DNA from 2 places in the Delftia sp. WY8 genome. Region 2 is predicted to be linked to the other one. Evidence: riboswitches for the same ligand, from Rfam matches in the RefSeq annotation. Region 2 holds a riboswitch; the other holds the start of a gene.

Region 1 (6,947 bases), 2.2 Mb from region 2:
CCGAGCGCGGATTGTCTCAGGATGCCGGGTCGCTGCCGCCCTGCCCCGCGAACTCCCGCCGCGCACTGGCCATCCGGTACAGCGGCAGCACGACCGCCAGTACCAATCCCAGGGCCAGCCAGAGCCACAGGCCCTTGCCTCTGAAAGCCAGGGCGGCAACGACGGTGAAGGCGACGGCCTCGCACAGTCCGCGAAAGCCGGCCCGCAGCATGAACAGGCCCGCGATGCCGTCCACCGGCGACACGCCGCTCTTGCGCAGGCTGGCCATGGTCTCCAGCAGGGCCTGCACGGACTCCTGGGCCTGGCGATCGCGCTCCTGGTCACGCTCGCGCAGTTGCCTGATGGCCATGGGCTGGGCGGGATTGCTGAGTGAGGTGCCATCGTTGCCCTCTTCCTGCCCCGGGCGCGGATAGACCTCTGCGTCGGGATCGACCAGCACCTGGCGCTCCGGGTAGCGGGCCAGCCAGGCATGGTGGCTGACCCATTGGCCGGCATCGAAGTGATAGCGCTCGCTCTCTCCCACCTGGTCGTAGAAGACATGCAGCACCGCCGCCTGCAGGCCGTGCTGGAACAAGGTCTCCAGCAGCCGCCAGGGCATGCCGGCCGTGGTGCGGGTGTCGAAGCCCAGCTCCAGATGCTGGGGATGGCCCAGGGCGCTGGCATTGGCCCAGTCGTCATCCCACAGCGCGGATCGGTCCAGGGCGGGGTCCAGCTCATGGATCCAGCGCTCGGCCTGCTCCCAGGACTGCCGGGCCAGGTACTGGCAGATCAGTTGCACGCGGCGCAGCTGCAGGGGCGTATCGAAGAACAGATAGAGGTGATGGACGTTGCTGGACATGGCGGGCCTGAGGCGTTTGCAGGAATGCCGCGATTGTTCAATTGCAGCTGCCAGCCGGCCCTCCCAGGCCTGTCCAGCACGCGGCTGGCAGGCGCTGCCGCCGGTTGACATTCTGTCCACTGCAAGAAGCGGGATGCAGGCGCTGCGGCGGCGCCCTAGACTGCGGCAATTGCCCACAGCGCCCATGCCGCCAACCGCGCCCGCCATGCACAACCTCCGTCTTTTCGACAACGAAGCTTGCGAATCCGCCCCGCCCTGCCAATGGACGCAGATGGAGCACCAGCTCGACGAGCACGGCTGTGCCCGGCTGCCCGGCCTGCTGGACGCGCAGCAATGCCGTGACCTGGCGGCCCTCTACACCAGGGAAGACGGTTTTCGCTCCCGCATCGTCATGGCCCGCCACGGTTTCGGGCGTGGCGAATACCGGTATTTCGACTACCCCTTGCCACCTCTGCTGCAGCGGCTGCGCGAACAGCTGTATTCCCGCCTGGTGCCGGTGGCCAACCGCTGGAACCAGCGCATGGGGCTGGATGTGCGCTATCCGGACCGGCTGCAGGACTTCCTGGCGCGCTGCCACGCGCACGGCCAGTTGCGGCCCACGCCGCTGATCCTCCAATACGGCGAGGGCGACTACAACTGCCTGCACCAGGATGTCTATGGAGAGCATGTGTTTCCGCTGCAGGTGGTGTTGCTGCTGTCGCGGCCGGGGCAGGACTTTGCGGGCGGGGAATTCGTCATCACCCAGGCCGATGGCGACAGGCAACGGGCCGATGTGATGGCGCTGGACCAGGGCGATGCGCTGGTCCTGGCCGTGCGCCACCGGCCCGTGCCGGGGCGGCGCTCAGGCTACCGCCGCGCGGCCATGCGCCATGGCGTCAGCCGCGTCCGAAGCGGCCATCACCATACCGTGGGGCTGATCTTTCATGACGCACTCTGATATGACGCACTTTGATGGACGGCCGGTATGAGCACGCTGGATCTTTTTGCCGATGAACCTCCCATGGGCATCGAACCCATTGGTCCCCAGTCCGTGGTGCTGCGCGGCCATGCCCTGCCCCATGCGGCGCCACTGCTGGCTGCGGTGGACAGCGTCATGGCCCAGGCGCCGCTGCGCCATCTGGTCACGCCGGGCGGCTTCACCATGTCGGTGGCCATGACCAACTGCGGCGCGCTGGGCTGGACCAGCGACCGGCGCGGCTACCGCTACAGCGCCATCGACCCGGTCAGCGGCCAGTCCTGGCCCGCCATGCCGGCCGTGTTTGCGCAGCTGGCGGGCGAAGCGGCCGCCGCTGCGGGTTTCGAGGGCTTCGCGCCCGATGCCTGCCTGATCAACCAGTACCTGCCCGGCAGCCGCCTGTCCCTGCACCAGGACCGCGACGAGCGTGACCTGGACGCGCCCATCGTCTCGGTGTCACTGGGCATGCCGGCCACATTTCTGTTTGGAGGGCTTGCGGGCGCGGACAAGACGGCCAGGGTGTTGTTGCAGCATGGCGACGTGGTGGTCTGGGGCGGCGTGGATCGGCTGCGCCACCACGGCGTGTTGCCGCTCAAGGACCAGCCTCACCTGCTGCTGGGAGGGCGGCGCATCAATCTCACGTTTCGCAAGGCGGGTTGAATGGAGGGTTCGACATGGATGGGCCGAACAGCAGTGATCGCTTCGCTGGGCTGGACTGGGGCCGCATTGCCACCCAGCTCGATGCAGAGGGCCATTGCCTGCTGCCACGGCTGCTGAATGCGGATGAAAGCCGCGCCCTGGCCGGCGAGGCGGCCATGCGCAATGGCCTGCCGCCCTCCCTCTACACATGGCGCCCGGTGCTGTACCGGCACCTGCTTGCCATTGCCAATCGCTGGCGTGCCCAAATGGACATGCAGCCTGCCCTGCCCGCCTCGTTCGAGGCCTTCGGGCAGCTGGGCCACCAGCGCGGCCAGATGCATCCGCAGTCGCACCTGCTGCATGTGGCGCAGGCGGGCCATGCGCCGCTGCGCTCATACAGCGAAGGTGCGGCGGTGTTCCCGCTGCAGCTGGTGCTGCTGCTGTCCCGGCCGGGCCAGGATTTCGAGGGCGGCGAATTCGTGATGACCGAGCAGCGCCCGCGCATGCAATCGCGCCCCATGGTGCTGCCGCTGGGCCTGGGGGATGCGGCCATCATCGCCACGGGGCCGCGCCCGGTGCGCGGTGCGGCAGGCTTTTACCGCGTGCATCTGCGGCATGCCATCAGCCGCGTTCACCGTGGCGAGTGGCTGGGTGTGGAGCTGCTGCTGCACGACGCGCCGCAGGCTACCGACGCGGGCCGCTGGCTATAATGCCGCGCCTGCAAAGGCATCCGTGCAACAGGTGTCCACATGCCAGCCATGGGGATGAAACGGGAACAAGGTGACTGCCAGCAAATGCTTTTTGCGCTGCCGGCACAGGCCTTGGCTGCCCCCGCAACGGTAAACAAGTCAAGGCGCTCCACGCCTGTCCCGCCAGTCTCCGCAACCCTGCGGAGGGGCGATGACAGGCTGTCACTGGTTCATGGCGTGGTCTGCAACATGCAGCTTTTCGCGGGTGGATTGGGAAGACGGGGCGCTGGGCGCAAGGCATGTCCTTGCGCCGCTTGTGAGCCCGGAGACCGGCCTGCTGCGTTTCGCGCCCGCTGAGCGGGCGCTTTCTTGACTGTCTGCGGGGTGCGGATGGCAATGTCCTGCACCCTATCCTTGCACGCTGGCTGGAGAGGCGGCAGTGCCTTGCTTTCGCATCAGGCGGTCGAAGACCGATGTTCGAAATGCATTCCTCCCTTTCCTGCGTTCCCAGCACCCGTGCTGCCGATTCCCTTTGCCTTCGGCTGAGCCCGCTGGCCCTGGCCTGCGCCTTCCTGTCCGTTCCTGTGCAGGCACAGACTGTCCTGCCCGAAGTGCAGGTCACCGGCCAGGCCGAACGCATCGGCCAGCAACTGGCCCAGCCTGCGCGCTCGGCCAGCCATACCGGCGTCTCCAACCAGGAAGTGCCTGCCAGCGTGGATGGTGTTTCTGCCGAGCAGATGCAGGAGCGCGGCGACTACGCCCTGGTGGACGCCGTCACGCGCACCGTGGGCCTGACCTCCAGCAGCACGCCGGGCAACGGCGGCCTGTCCTTCAGCAGCCGTGGCTTTGCGGGCGTGAACTCCGTGGGCGTGGCCGAAGACGGCATGGTGCTGGGCGTGGCCGCCGGCACCACGGCCTATCCCGGGGACAGCTGGGGCTACGAGCGCATCGACGTGCTGCGCGGCCCGGCCTCGCTGATGTATGGCAGCGGCACCATGGGCGCCACGGTCAACGCCATCCGCAAGCAGCCCAGCCGCACCAGCTCGGCCGAGGTGCTGCTGGGCGCGGGCACGGACGACACGCTGCGCCTGGGCCTGGGCGTGACCGGCGCCCTGGGCGCCTATGCCAGCTACCGCATCGACAGCTACACCGCGCGCAGCGCGGGCGAGCGCGACCTGGACCAGTCGCGCAACGGCAAGTTCATGAGCACGCTGCGCTTGGAGCCCACGAGCGACCTGCAGATCGACCTGATTGCCGACCGCAGCGTGCAAAAGCCCAGCCGCTACTGGGGCACGCCGGGCCTGGACGGCAAGGTGGTGGAGTCCCTGCGCGACCGCAACTACAACGCCGAAGACAGCGTGCTGCGCTATGCCGACGAGCGCCTGCGCGCCAAGGTGCAATGGAAGGCCAATGACTGGCTGACGGTGCGCAACGAGCTGTACCACGTGCAGTCGGACCGCCACTGGCGCAACATCGAGGCCTACGCGCTCAACCCCGCCACCTGGACCGTGGGCCGCTCCGACTACCTGGAAATCCTGCACGACCTGGAGCAGACCGGCAATCGCCTGGGCCTGAACCTGGACCGGGGATCGCACAAGATCGCCATGGGATGGGAGGCCGCACGCATCAACCTGCGGCTGTCCAACAACTCGCCCTACGGCGGCTCGTCCACGGTCTCGGCCTGGGACCCCGTGCATGGCAGCTGGGCCAGCCCCGATGTCACCAAGGCCAAGACCGAAACCGGCGTGACCCAGCATGCGCTGTACCTGGAGGATGCCTGGCGCATCAGCAACCGCTGGCTGGCCATGGCCGGACTGCGCCGCGATGTCTACAGCTTTGCCAGCCACTCGCTGGTGGGCGGCACGGATTTCAACAAGACGCTGGCCGCCACCTCCTGGCGCCTGGGCCTGACCTATGAGCTGGCGCGCAACACCCAGGTCTATGGGCAGATCAGCTCGGGACACGATCCCGTCAACAGCTTGGTGTCGCTGAACCTGGCCAACACGGCTTACAAGCTGAGCAAGGGCCGCCAGGCCGAGATCGGCATCAAGCAACAGGTGGCCGGCGGGCGCGGCGAGTGGACGCTGGCCGTGTTCGACATCAAGAAGGACAACATCATCACGCGCGACCCCGACCGGCCGGCCATCTCCATCCAGGGCGGCAGCCAGTCCTCGCGCGGGGCCGAGGTCACCGCCACCTTCCAGGCCACGCCCGCCCTGCGCGTGGAGGGCAATCTGTCCTATGTGGATGCCCAGTTCGACAAGCTCATCGAGGCCGGCGGCAACCGCGCCGGCAACCGCCCGCAGAACGTGGCCAAGACCTCGGCCAACCTCTGGGGCCACTACCGCGTGGGCGCCTGGCAGGCCTCGCTGGGCCTGCGCTACGTGGGTGACCGCTTTGGCAACAACGCCAATACCGTGAACCTGCCCGCCTACACCGTGGCCGACGCCGCGCTGAGCTGGCAGGTGGACCCTCGCACCACCCTGAGCCTGATCGGCCGCAACCTGGCCGACAGGGTCTATGTGGGATCGAGCTACGGCAGCCAGTTCCTGGTCGGGCAAGGCCGCCGCTTCGAGATCGCGGCCCATATCCGGTTCTGATGGCCATGGCGCGCTCCAAAAGCCTCCACGGCCTGTGCGCTGGCGCCCTGGCGACCACCCTGCTGCTGGCCGGCTGCTCGCGCAGCGATTCCGGCACCACCAGTGAACTGCCGGCACCGGCTGCCGCACCGCAGGCGGCCGTGACCGTCAATGTCTGCGGCAGACCCGTGACTTACGCCAACGCACCGCTGCGCGCCGTGACCCATGACGTGAACATCACCGAGATGTTTCTCTTTCTGGGCCTGGGCGATCGGCTGGTGGGCTACAGCGGTATCACGCAGGCCAAGCAGATCGACCCGGCCTTCCAGGCCCAGCTGGCCCGCGTGCCGCGGCTGGCGGAGCGCGAGATGAACCTGGAGGCCATCCTGGGCGCCTCGGCAGATTTCGTATTCGGCGGCTGGAGCTACGGTTTTCGCCAAGGCCAGGTCACGCCCGAGGTGCTGCAGCGCCACGGCATTGCCTCGTACGTGCTGTCCGAATCGTGCATCCGCGTGGGGCCGCGCAGCCAGGTGGCGCTGGAAGACGGCCTGACCGACCTGCGCAACCTGGGCCGCATCTTCCGCATCGACGCCCATGCCGAGCAACTGGCGCAGGGGCTGGAGCGCGACCTGAAGGACCTGCGCGAGCGCATGCAGGGCGTGCGGCAGCGGCCTTCGGTCTTCGTCTACGACAGCGGCCAGGACATCCCCGTGACCGTGGGCCGCTACGGCATGCCGCAGGCCATGATCGAGGAAGCGGGCGGGCGCAACATCTTCGACGACATTCCCAGCAACTGGCCCGCAGGCAACTGGGAGGACGTGGTGCAGCGCAACCCGCAGTGGATCGTCATCATCGACTACGGCCAGCCCCATGCCCAGGGCAAGATCGACTTCCTGCTGGCCAAGCCCGAGCTGGCCGGCGTCGATGCCATTCGCGAAAAGCGGTTCTTCGTGATGACCTATGCCGAGGCCACGCCCGGCCCGCGCAACATCGCTCGGGCCCGCGCGCTGGCCCAGGCCCTGCACCCCGACCGCGTGCCGGCGCCCAGCCATGCGGCCAACTGACTCCCGCTGGCCCAGGCGCTCGGGCGCCGCCCGCCTCTGGTGCCTGCTGCTGTTCGCGGCCCTGTTGCTGGTGATGACGCTGGCCATCACCTGGGGGCCCGTGGACATGCCGGCGGGCACGGTCTGGCGCATTGCCTGGAGCCGGCTGCTGCAGGTGCTGGGCATGCAGCCGCCGCCGCTGGA
Region 2 (6,947 bases):
GCGGCATGACGATGGTGGCGGGAATCTCCAGCAGCCTGGCAGCCAGTGCAATGGCCTGGGCGTGGTTGCCCGAGGAAAACGCCACCACGCCGGCCTTGCGCTGCGCGGCGCTGAAGCGAGACAGGGCGTTGAACGCGCCGCGGAACTTGAAGGCGCCCATGCGCTGCAGGTTCTCGCACTTCAGGAAGACGCGGGCGCCCAGCGCCTCGTCCAGCGTGCGCGAGGTGAGCACGGGCGTGCGGTGGGCATGGCCCTGGATGCGTTGGGCCGCTGCGGCCACGTCGTCATAGGTGGGAAGGCTTGTCATCGGTACGGGAGAGAAGGAGTTGCAGATCGGCGGGGTGCCGGGACCTACTTGGCGTAGCTGTAGACCGTGGCGCGCGACACGCCCAGGTGGGCGGCAATGGTCTCCATGGAGCGGCGAAGGTCCAGCAGGCCGTCGCCCTTGAGTTCACGGACCAGGGCGCGCCGCTCCTCGGGCTTGAGGGCGCGCGGCGTGGTCGCCAGGCGCGCCGCGAACTGGTCGATGCGGGCGCGCACCGTGTCGGCACCGGCCCCGGCGCCCATGGGCGCCAGCATTTCGCGGGCCGGCGTGTCGCCGCTGACGGCGGCAAAGCGGTTGAGCATGCTCTGGAAGCCCTGGAACATCGTCAGGTCCACATTCATGCACAGGGCGGCGATGTAGCGGCCCTCGGAGTCGCGGATGCCGATGGACGTGCTCTTGGCCTGGCGGCCATCGGCGAACTGGTTGGGGTAGTTGGCGATGACCTGCTCGTAGCCGGGGTCCTGGATGCGGGCCAGGCCCAGCTCCGTCGCGCCCTGGCCGACATCGCGGCCCGAGAGATTGTTGTGGATGGCCAGCACCGCATGGGACGGGTCGAGCAGGTCATGCACCACCACCTCGCAGAACGGGGCAAGGGTCTGGCCCAGGCCTTCGGCGATCTTGGCCACCTGTTCCAGCAGTTGGCGCTGCTCGGGAGTGCGTTGTGTCATATTGGACATTTTGTTTTGAATTGGACAAAATGTCAAAACTCAGGCGACCTGCCTTCTTGTCCGTTTCTTGTGCTCCCTGCCATGTTCGACACCCTTGTTCACCTGCTGCAATCCCAGGACGCGCGCTTTCGCGTGATCGAGCACCCTGCCGAGGGCCGCTCCGACCTCGTCGCCGAAATCCGGGGCACGGCACCCGGCCAGGGTGCCAAGGCCATGCTCTGCAAGAGCCGCGATGCGTCCGGTGCGGGCGATCCCCAGCTGTTCCTGGCCGTGCTGCCCGGCGACCGTAAGCTGGACTTCAAGCGCCTGGCCCAGGCCGTGGGCGTGCGCAAGGCCACGCTGGCCTCGCCAGAGGAGGCCCAGGCCGCCACCGGCTGCGTGATGGGATCGGTGCCGCCGTTCTCCTTCAACCCGCAGGTGCGCCTGGTGGTGGACCCGGCACTGGTGGAGCGCTTTGCCGAGATCGCCTTCAATGCGGGCCGGCTGGACCGCTCCATCGTGCTGGACTCGGCCGACTATGTGCGCATTGCCCGGCCCGCGCTGCACAGCCTGAGCGGGGAGGGCGCCGATTGACCATGGATTGACCCTGGCGCGGGGCTGCGCCCACAATCGTCGGCAACGTCCACATCTCCTTGCCTGACCATGTCCACCCCTGCGAAGCAGCACCCTGACCGGCCCGATGCGGCCGGCTTTGTGCGTGCGGCGCTGGCTGCTGCCCTGGCCCAGGTGCAGTCGCATCTGGCGGTCTTGGAGGGCGGTGGCAGCGATGCCGAGACCATTCACCAGCTGCGCGTGGCCCTGCGGCGCCTGCGCACCGTGCTGCGTGAGTGCGCGGGGCTGGCGCCCGGCATGCGCGCCGAATGGGATGACCCCCTGGCCCAGGCCTTTGCGCAGTTGGGCACGCTGCGCGATGCCGATACGCTGGCCGATGTGGTGCGCCCGCTGCTGCAGGCCGCCCATGCGCCCCTGTGCGACTGGCAGGCGCCGCAGGCCGTGCAGGCGGATGCAGCCGCTGCCGTGCGCGAGCCGCCGTTCCTGCACGCGCTGGCCGAGATCCAGGCGCTGGCGCAGGCGCCGCAGGCAGAGCCATCGGCCCGTTTTGCCCACCTGTCCGCCGCAGGCACGCGCAAGTACCTGGCACGGCGGCTGGCGCGCCTGCACCGCCAGGTGCTGCGCGACGGCCGGCACTTCGACCGCCTGCCGCTGTCGCAGCAGCACCGCGTGCGCAAGCGGCTCAAGCGCCTGCGCTATCTGGCGGACTTTGCACGGGAATTCGCGCCCGGAATGTGGCCCGGCAAAAAGGGCCGGCGCTTTGCCGAGGCGCTGGTGCCCGCCCAGGACGCGCTGGGCCTGCACAACGACATGGCCGTGGCGGCCGAGCATTTCCATGCCGAGGCCGCGCGCGACCCGCGCGCCTGGTTCGCCGCCGGCTACCTGCAGGCCCGCCTGGCCACCAGCGCGCGCAGCAGCCGCCGCGCGCTGCGGGCGCTGGCCCGGGTGCCGGGCTTCTGGGCTGGGCGATAATCCGCCGCTGGCGCACCGCCGCAGCCCCTGGGCCGTGGCGGTGCGCTGTTGCTGAAGGTGCCTCATGCCGTTCACCGGCCAGGGGTTCAACGGGAAGCAGGTGCGCGATGCCATCGAGGTGGCCGCTCGCAATGCCTGCGCTGCCCCCGCAACGGTCAGCGGAATACAACTCCCCACGCTGGCGCGCCACCCACCGGTTGCGCGCCGCAAGCCACTGTGTCTGGACGGACATGGGAAGGCGGGGATGCCTGCTGCAGCGCGCCCACCCTGCGCGCCGCAGCGTTCCGCAAGCCCGGATACCGGCCTTCTGCATTGCTTTCGGACGCCGCGGGAGTGCGCCTGTCCGGTCCGGCCCCAGCCTGCGCTGGCGTGGCCGGCTCCGGCGTGCGCGCCGTGCGGCGTGGTTCAGACGATAGGCCCCACGGGTGACTGGGGCAGTTGGATTCAACGCATGCGCTTCGCTTCTTTGGCCGCCGATTGTTCCGGCCCCTTTCCCCTTCCTCCCTTCCTGCGCCCGGCCACCGCTGCGGCCGTGCTGGCCTGCTGCGCCGCGGCGGCCGGCGCCGCACAGGAACCGGCGGCCGGCAAAGCCGGTGCATCCGCCGACGATGCGCTGGACGCCGTCTTCGTGACCGCCACGGCGCGGCCCGAGGCGCGCAGCCGCATCGCGAGCACCACGCAGACCATCGACCGCGAGGCCATAGAGCGCTCCAGCGCGCGCTCGGTCACCGACCTGCTGGCCGAGAACGCCGTGGGCTTTCTCAGCGAATGGACGGCGGCCCAGACCTCGATGAACCTGCGCGGCGCCTCCACCGACGGCCAGGGGCGCGACTTCCGCAGCCAGGTGCTGGTGCTGGTCAACGGCCGGCGCGCGGGCACGGCCAACCTGTCCAAGCTCAGCCCCTCGGATGTGGAGCGCATCGAGATCGTGCGCGGCCCGTCCTCGGTGATCTACGGCAGCCAGGCCATGGGCGGGGTGGTCAACATCATCATGAAGACGGGAGCGACGGCGCCTGGCACGCGCGCCCAGGTCCAGGCCGGCTCGTGGGACCTGTGGCGCACCGATGCGCAGACGGCCGGCGCCAATGACCGCTTCGACTGGTACTTCGGCGTGAGCGCAGGCGGGCGCGGCGACTACGAGTCGGGCGACGGCGGCACGCGCATGGAGAACACGGGCTGGAAGCGGCGCGGCGCCAGCGGCGCCCTGGGCTGGCAGCTGCACGAGCTGCACCGCGTGGAGCTGCAGCTGCGCACGGACGGCATCTACAACGCGGGCTTTCGCGGATCGGGCGCCAACATCTACAGCCGCGACAACCGCAGCAACCGCTCGCTGGACCTGACCTACGAAGGCGCACTGCCCGGCCAGCGCCTGAGCTGGACGACCCACCTCTACAGCCTGGTCGATACCGATGAGTTCAACTGGGCATCGCCCGTGATCCGCTCGGGCAACAGCGCCGTGCCCGGCACGGCGCGCGACTACAACCACCGCCAGCTGGACGCCACGGGCCTGCGCTTTCAGCCGCGCCTGCGTGTCAGCCAGACCAATGACCTGCTGATGGGCTTCGACTGGGAGCGCAGCAAGCTGCGCTCCGACCGCCTGCGCGTGGCCATGCCGGGCGGCCCGGCGGGCCAGGTTGCGCCCTATGACAACAACCAGACCGAGCAGGTGCACGCGCTGTACGTCGAGGACGCGCAGACCCTGTTCGACGATCGCCTCACGCTGCGTGCCGGCCTGCGCAAGACCTGGGGCACGACGCGTTTCGACGATACGCCCAATCTCGCCCTGGCCCAGGCCAGCACGCGCGACTACGACAACCACACTTGGTCGGCCGGCGCCACCTGGAAGGCCACGGACCGGCTCACGCTGCGCGCTGCGGCCTCCACGGGTTTCCGCGCTCCCACGGCCACGGAGCTGGCTTCGGACTTCACGGCCGTCGGCGGTGGCCGCACCTTCGGCAACCCCAACCTCAAGCCCGAGACCAGCCGCCAGATCGAGGTCGGCGCCGCGCTGCAGCAGCCCGGCTGGCGCGTGGATGCGGCCCTGTTCCAGAACACCATCAGCGACCGCATCATCACCGTCTCGCGCGGGGCCACGACCAACACCTCGGACTACGCCAACAACGCGGCCGACATCGTGGCGCGCGGCCTGGAAATGCAGGCCGACATGGACCTGGCGCGGGCGCTGAACCTGACGGGCCACCAGCTCAAGGCCTGGGCTGGCGGCTACTACCACTTCAGCATGCGGGACAAGGGATCGCCAGCGTCGGCCAATACCGACAAGGTGCAGCGCATGTACCGCTACGAGGCCTCGGCCGGCGTGCGCTACGGCCAGGGCAGCGGGCGCCTGCAGGGCGACTGGAGCCTGCAGCTGTCCACGCTGCTGCGCGGTCCCATGTGGTACGACACGGAAGAGGCGCTGCTCATCCCGCAGGGCGAGCCCAGCAGCACCTTCATCCACCGCAAGGGCGCCTTCACCATCTGGAACCTGCGTGCCGACTACCGCGTGTCGCGCGGCGTCAAGCTGTTCGCAGCCGTCAACAACCTGTTCGACCTGAACCGCCATCCCATCTTCATCGCGCTGGACCGCGCGCCCTGCATCGCCAACCCGGCGTACCAGAACGGCGGCTGCGGAACGTCGATGGCCGGGCGCGAACTCATGGTCGGCCTGCAAGCAGAGTTTTGAGGACCATGGCATGAGGCAATCCAGCACCACGCGCCGCCAGTTGTTGCGCCAGGGCGCGGCGGCGGCCCTGGGCTGCGGCCTGCCCGCGGCCTGGGCCGACACCGTCGCTGCAGGCGGTCCGGTGGTGCTGCAGGATGCGCTGGGCCGGCGCGTGGAGATTGCCGCGCCGCCGCAGCGCATCGTCTCCATCTTTGCCTCCAACACCGAGCTTGTGGCCGCGCTGGGCCTGCTGGACCGCGTGGTGGGCGTGGAGGATTTCACGCGCTTTCCACCGGGCGTGGAGCGCATTCCCAAGGTGGGCGGGCGGCTGGGGTTCTCGGTGGACGCCGTGGTGGCGCGCCAGCCGGACCTGGTCATCGTCACGCCCGCGCGCCAGGCGGCGCACCAGCTGGTCGATCCCATGGAGCGCATCGGCGTGCCGGTGATGGTGCTGCTCAGCCGCTCGCTGGCCGAGGTGATGGACAACCTGCGCCTGGTGGCCCGCGCCACGGGCGTGCAGGCGCGCGGCCAGGTGCTGGCCCTGGCGCAGGAAGCGCGGCTGCTGCGCGTGGACCGGCAGGTGGCCGGCCAGCCCCGGCCGCGCGCCCTCATGGTCACGGGCCGGCTGGGCAACGGCATGCTGCTGGCGGCACGCCCTGGCACCTATACCGGCGAGGCCATGGTGCGCGCGGGCGCCGCGTTCGCGCTGGACGGCCTGGGCACCGTGCCCCAGGTCTCGCCCGAGGCCGTGCTGGCCGCCGACCCCGACGTGCTGCTGTTCGCAGGCACGCAGGAGGCCATGCAGGACCTGATCGGCCAGCGCGGCTGGCGCGACCTGCGCGCCGTGCGCGGCGGCCGGGCCACCACGGTGGCGCGTGCCGAGTTCCTGATTCCCGGGCCGCGCACCTTTGGCGGCGTGGAAAAGCTCTCGCGCTGGCTGCACCCTGCGGCCTGGGCCGGGGAGGCCGCATGAATTCCCTTTCACATCCACCTGCGTGGCGCCCCTGGGTCGGTGCGGTCCTGCTGCTGCTGGCCAGCCTGCTGATCGCCGCCTGCGCGGGCCACCAGTGGGCCAGCCCGGCCGACCTGCTGGCCGCGCTGGGCGGCGAAGACAGCCTGCGCAGCCGGCTGCTGCTGCAGTGGCGCGTGCCGCGCGTGCTGGCAGCCGCCCTGGTGGGCGCGCTGCTGGGCCTGTCGGGCGCCATCTTCCAGGGCGTGTTCCGCAATCCGCTGGCCGAGCCCTATCTGCTGGGCGCCTCGGGCGGCGCGGCGCTGGGGGCGACTGTCGCCCTGCTGGTTCCCATGCATCTATTGTTCGGCCTGTCCCAGGCATGGACGCTGCCCGTGCTGGCCTTTGCGGGTGCCTGGGGCTCGACCGTGCTGGTGCTGGCCGTCTCGCGCGTGGCCGGTGCCACCGATGCGGCCGGCATGCTGCTGGCCGGCGTGGCGCTGGCGGCCGTGCTGGGCGCGCTGCGCTCGTTCCTGATGCTGGCGCTGTCCGATGAGACGGTGAGCCTGCAGGTGGTGCTCAGCTGGGTGCTGGGCGGCATACAGACGCCGTCCTGGAGCGGCCTGGGCCTGCTGGCCGGTGCCTCCCTGGCCTGCCTGGCCGGGGCCATGGCGCTGGCGCGCGGGCTGGACCTGCTGGGCCTGGAGCAGGATGCGGCCCAGGGCTTCGGCCTGGATGTGGCGCGCTTCACGCCGCTGGCCGTGCTGGCCGGCTCGCTGGTGGTGGCCGTGGCCGTGGCCTATGGCGGGCTGGTGGCCT

The links. A riboswitch is a leader RNA that binds a small molecule or an ion and turns the genes downstream of it on or off. The one in region 2 is predicted to bind cobalamin.
Region 1: linked by a shared signal. The riboswitch ahead of G4D77_RS30685 (TonB-dependent receptor) and the one ahead of G4D77_RS21010 (TonB-dependent receptor) in region 2 are both predicted to bind cobalamin.

The regions. Positions count from the first base shown of each region.
Region 1 is NZ_CP049795.1:6,703,853-6,710,799, forward strand. Features, by position in the region: gene G4D77_RS30665 (hypothetical protein) at 17-838, opposite strand; gene G4D77_RS30670 (2OG-Fe(II) oxygenase) at 1,044-1,775, shown strand; gene alkB (DNA oxidative demethylase AlkB) at 1,803-2,453, shown strand; gene G4D77_RS30680 (2OG-Fe(II) oxygenase) at 2,468-3,142, shown strand; cobalamin riboswitch at 3,155-3,473, shown strand; gene G4D77_RS30685 (TonB-dependent receptor) at 3,595-5,721, shown strand; gene G4D77_RS30690 (ABC transporter substrate-binding protein) at 5,721-6,764, shown strand; gene G4D77_RS30695 (FecCD family ABC transporter permease) at 6,751-6,947, shown strand, end outside.
Region 2 is NZ_CP049795.1:4,553,274-4,560,220, forward strand. Features, by position in the region: gene G4D77_RS20990 (threo-3-hydroxy-L-aspartate ammonia-lyase) at 1-307, opposite strand, end outside; gene G4D77_RS20995 (helix-turn-helix transcriptional regulator) at 352-993, opposite strand; gene G4D77_RS21000 (YbaK/prolyl-tRNA synthetase associated domain-containing protein) at 1,075-1,566, shown strand; gene G4D77_RS21005 (CHAD domain-containing protein) at 1,636-2,517, shown strand; cobalamin riboswitch at 2,556-2,839, shown strand; gene G4D77_RS21010 (TonB-dependent receptor) at 2,969-5,200, shown strand; gene G4D77_RS21015 (ABC transporter substrate-binding protein) at 5,211-6,152, shown strand; gene G4D77_RS21020 (FecCD family ABC transporter permease) at 6,149-6,947, shown strand, end outside.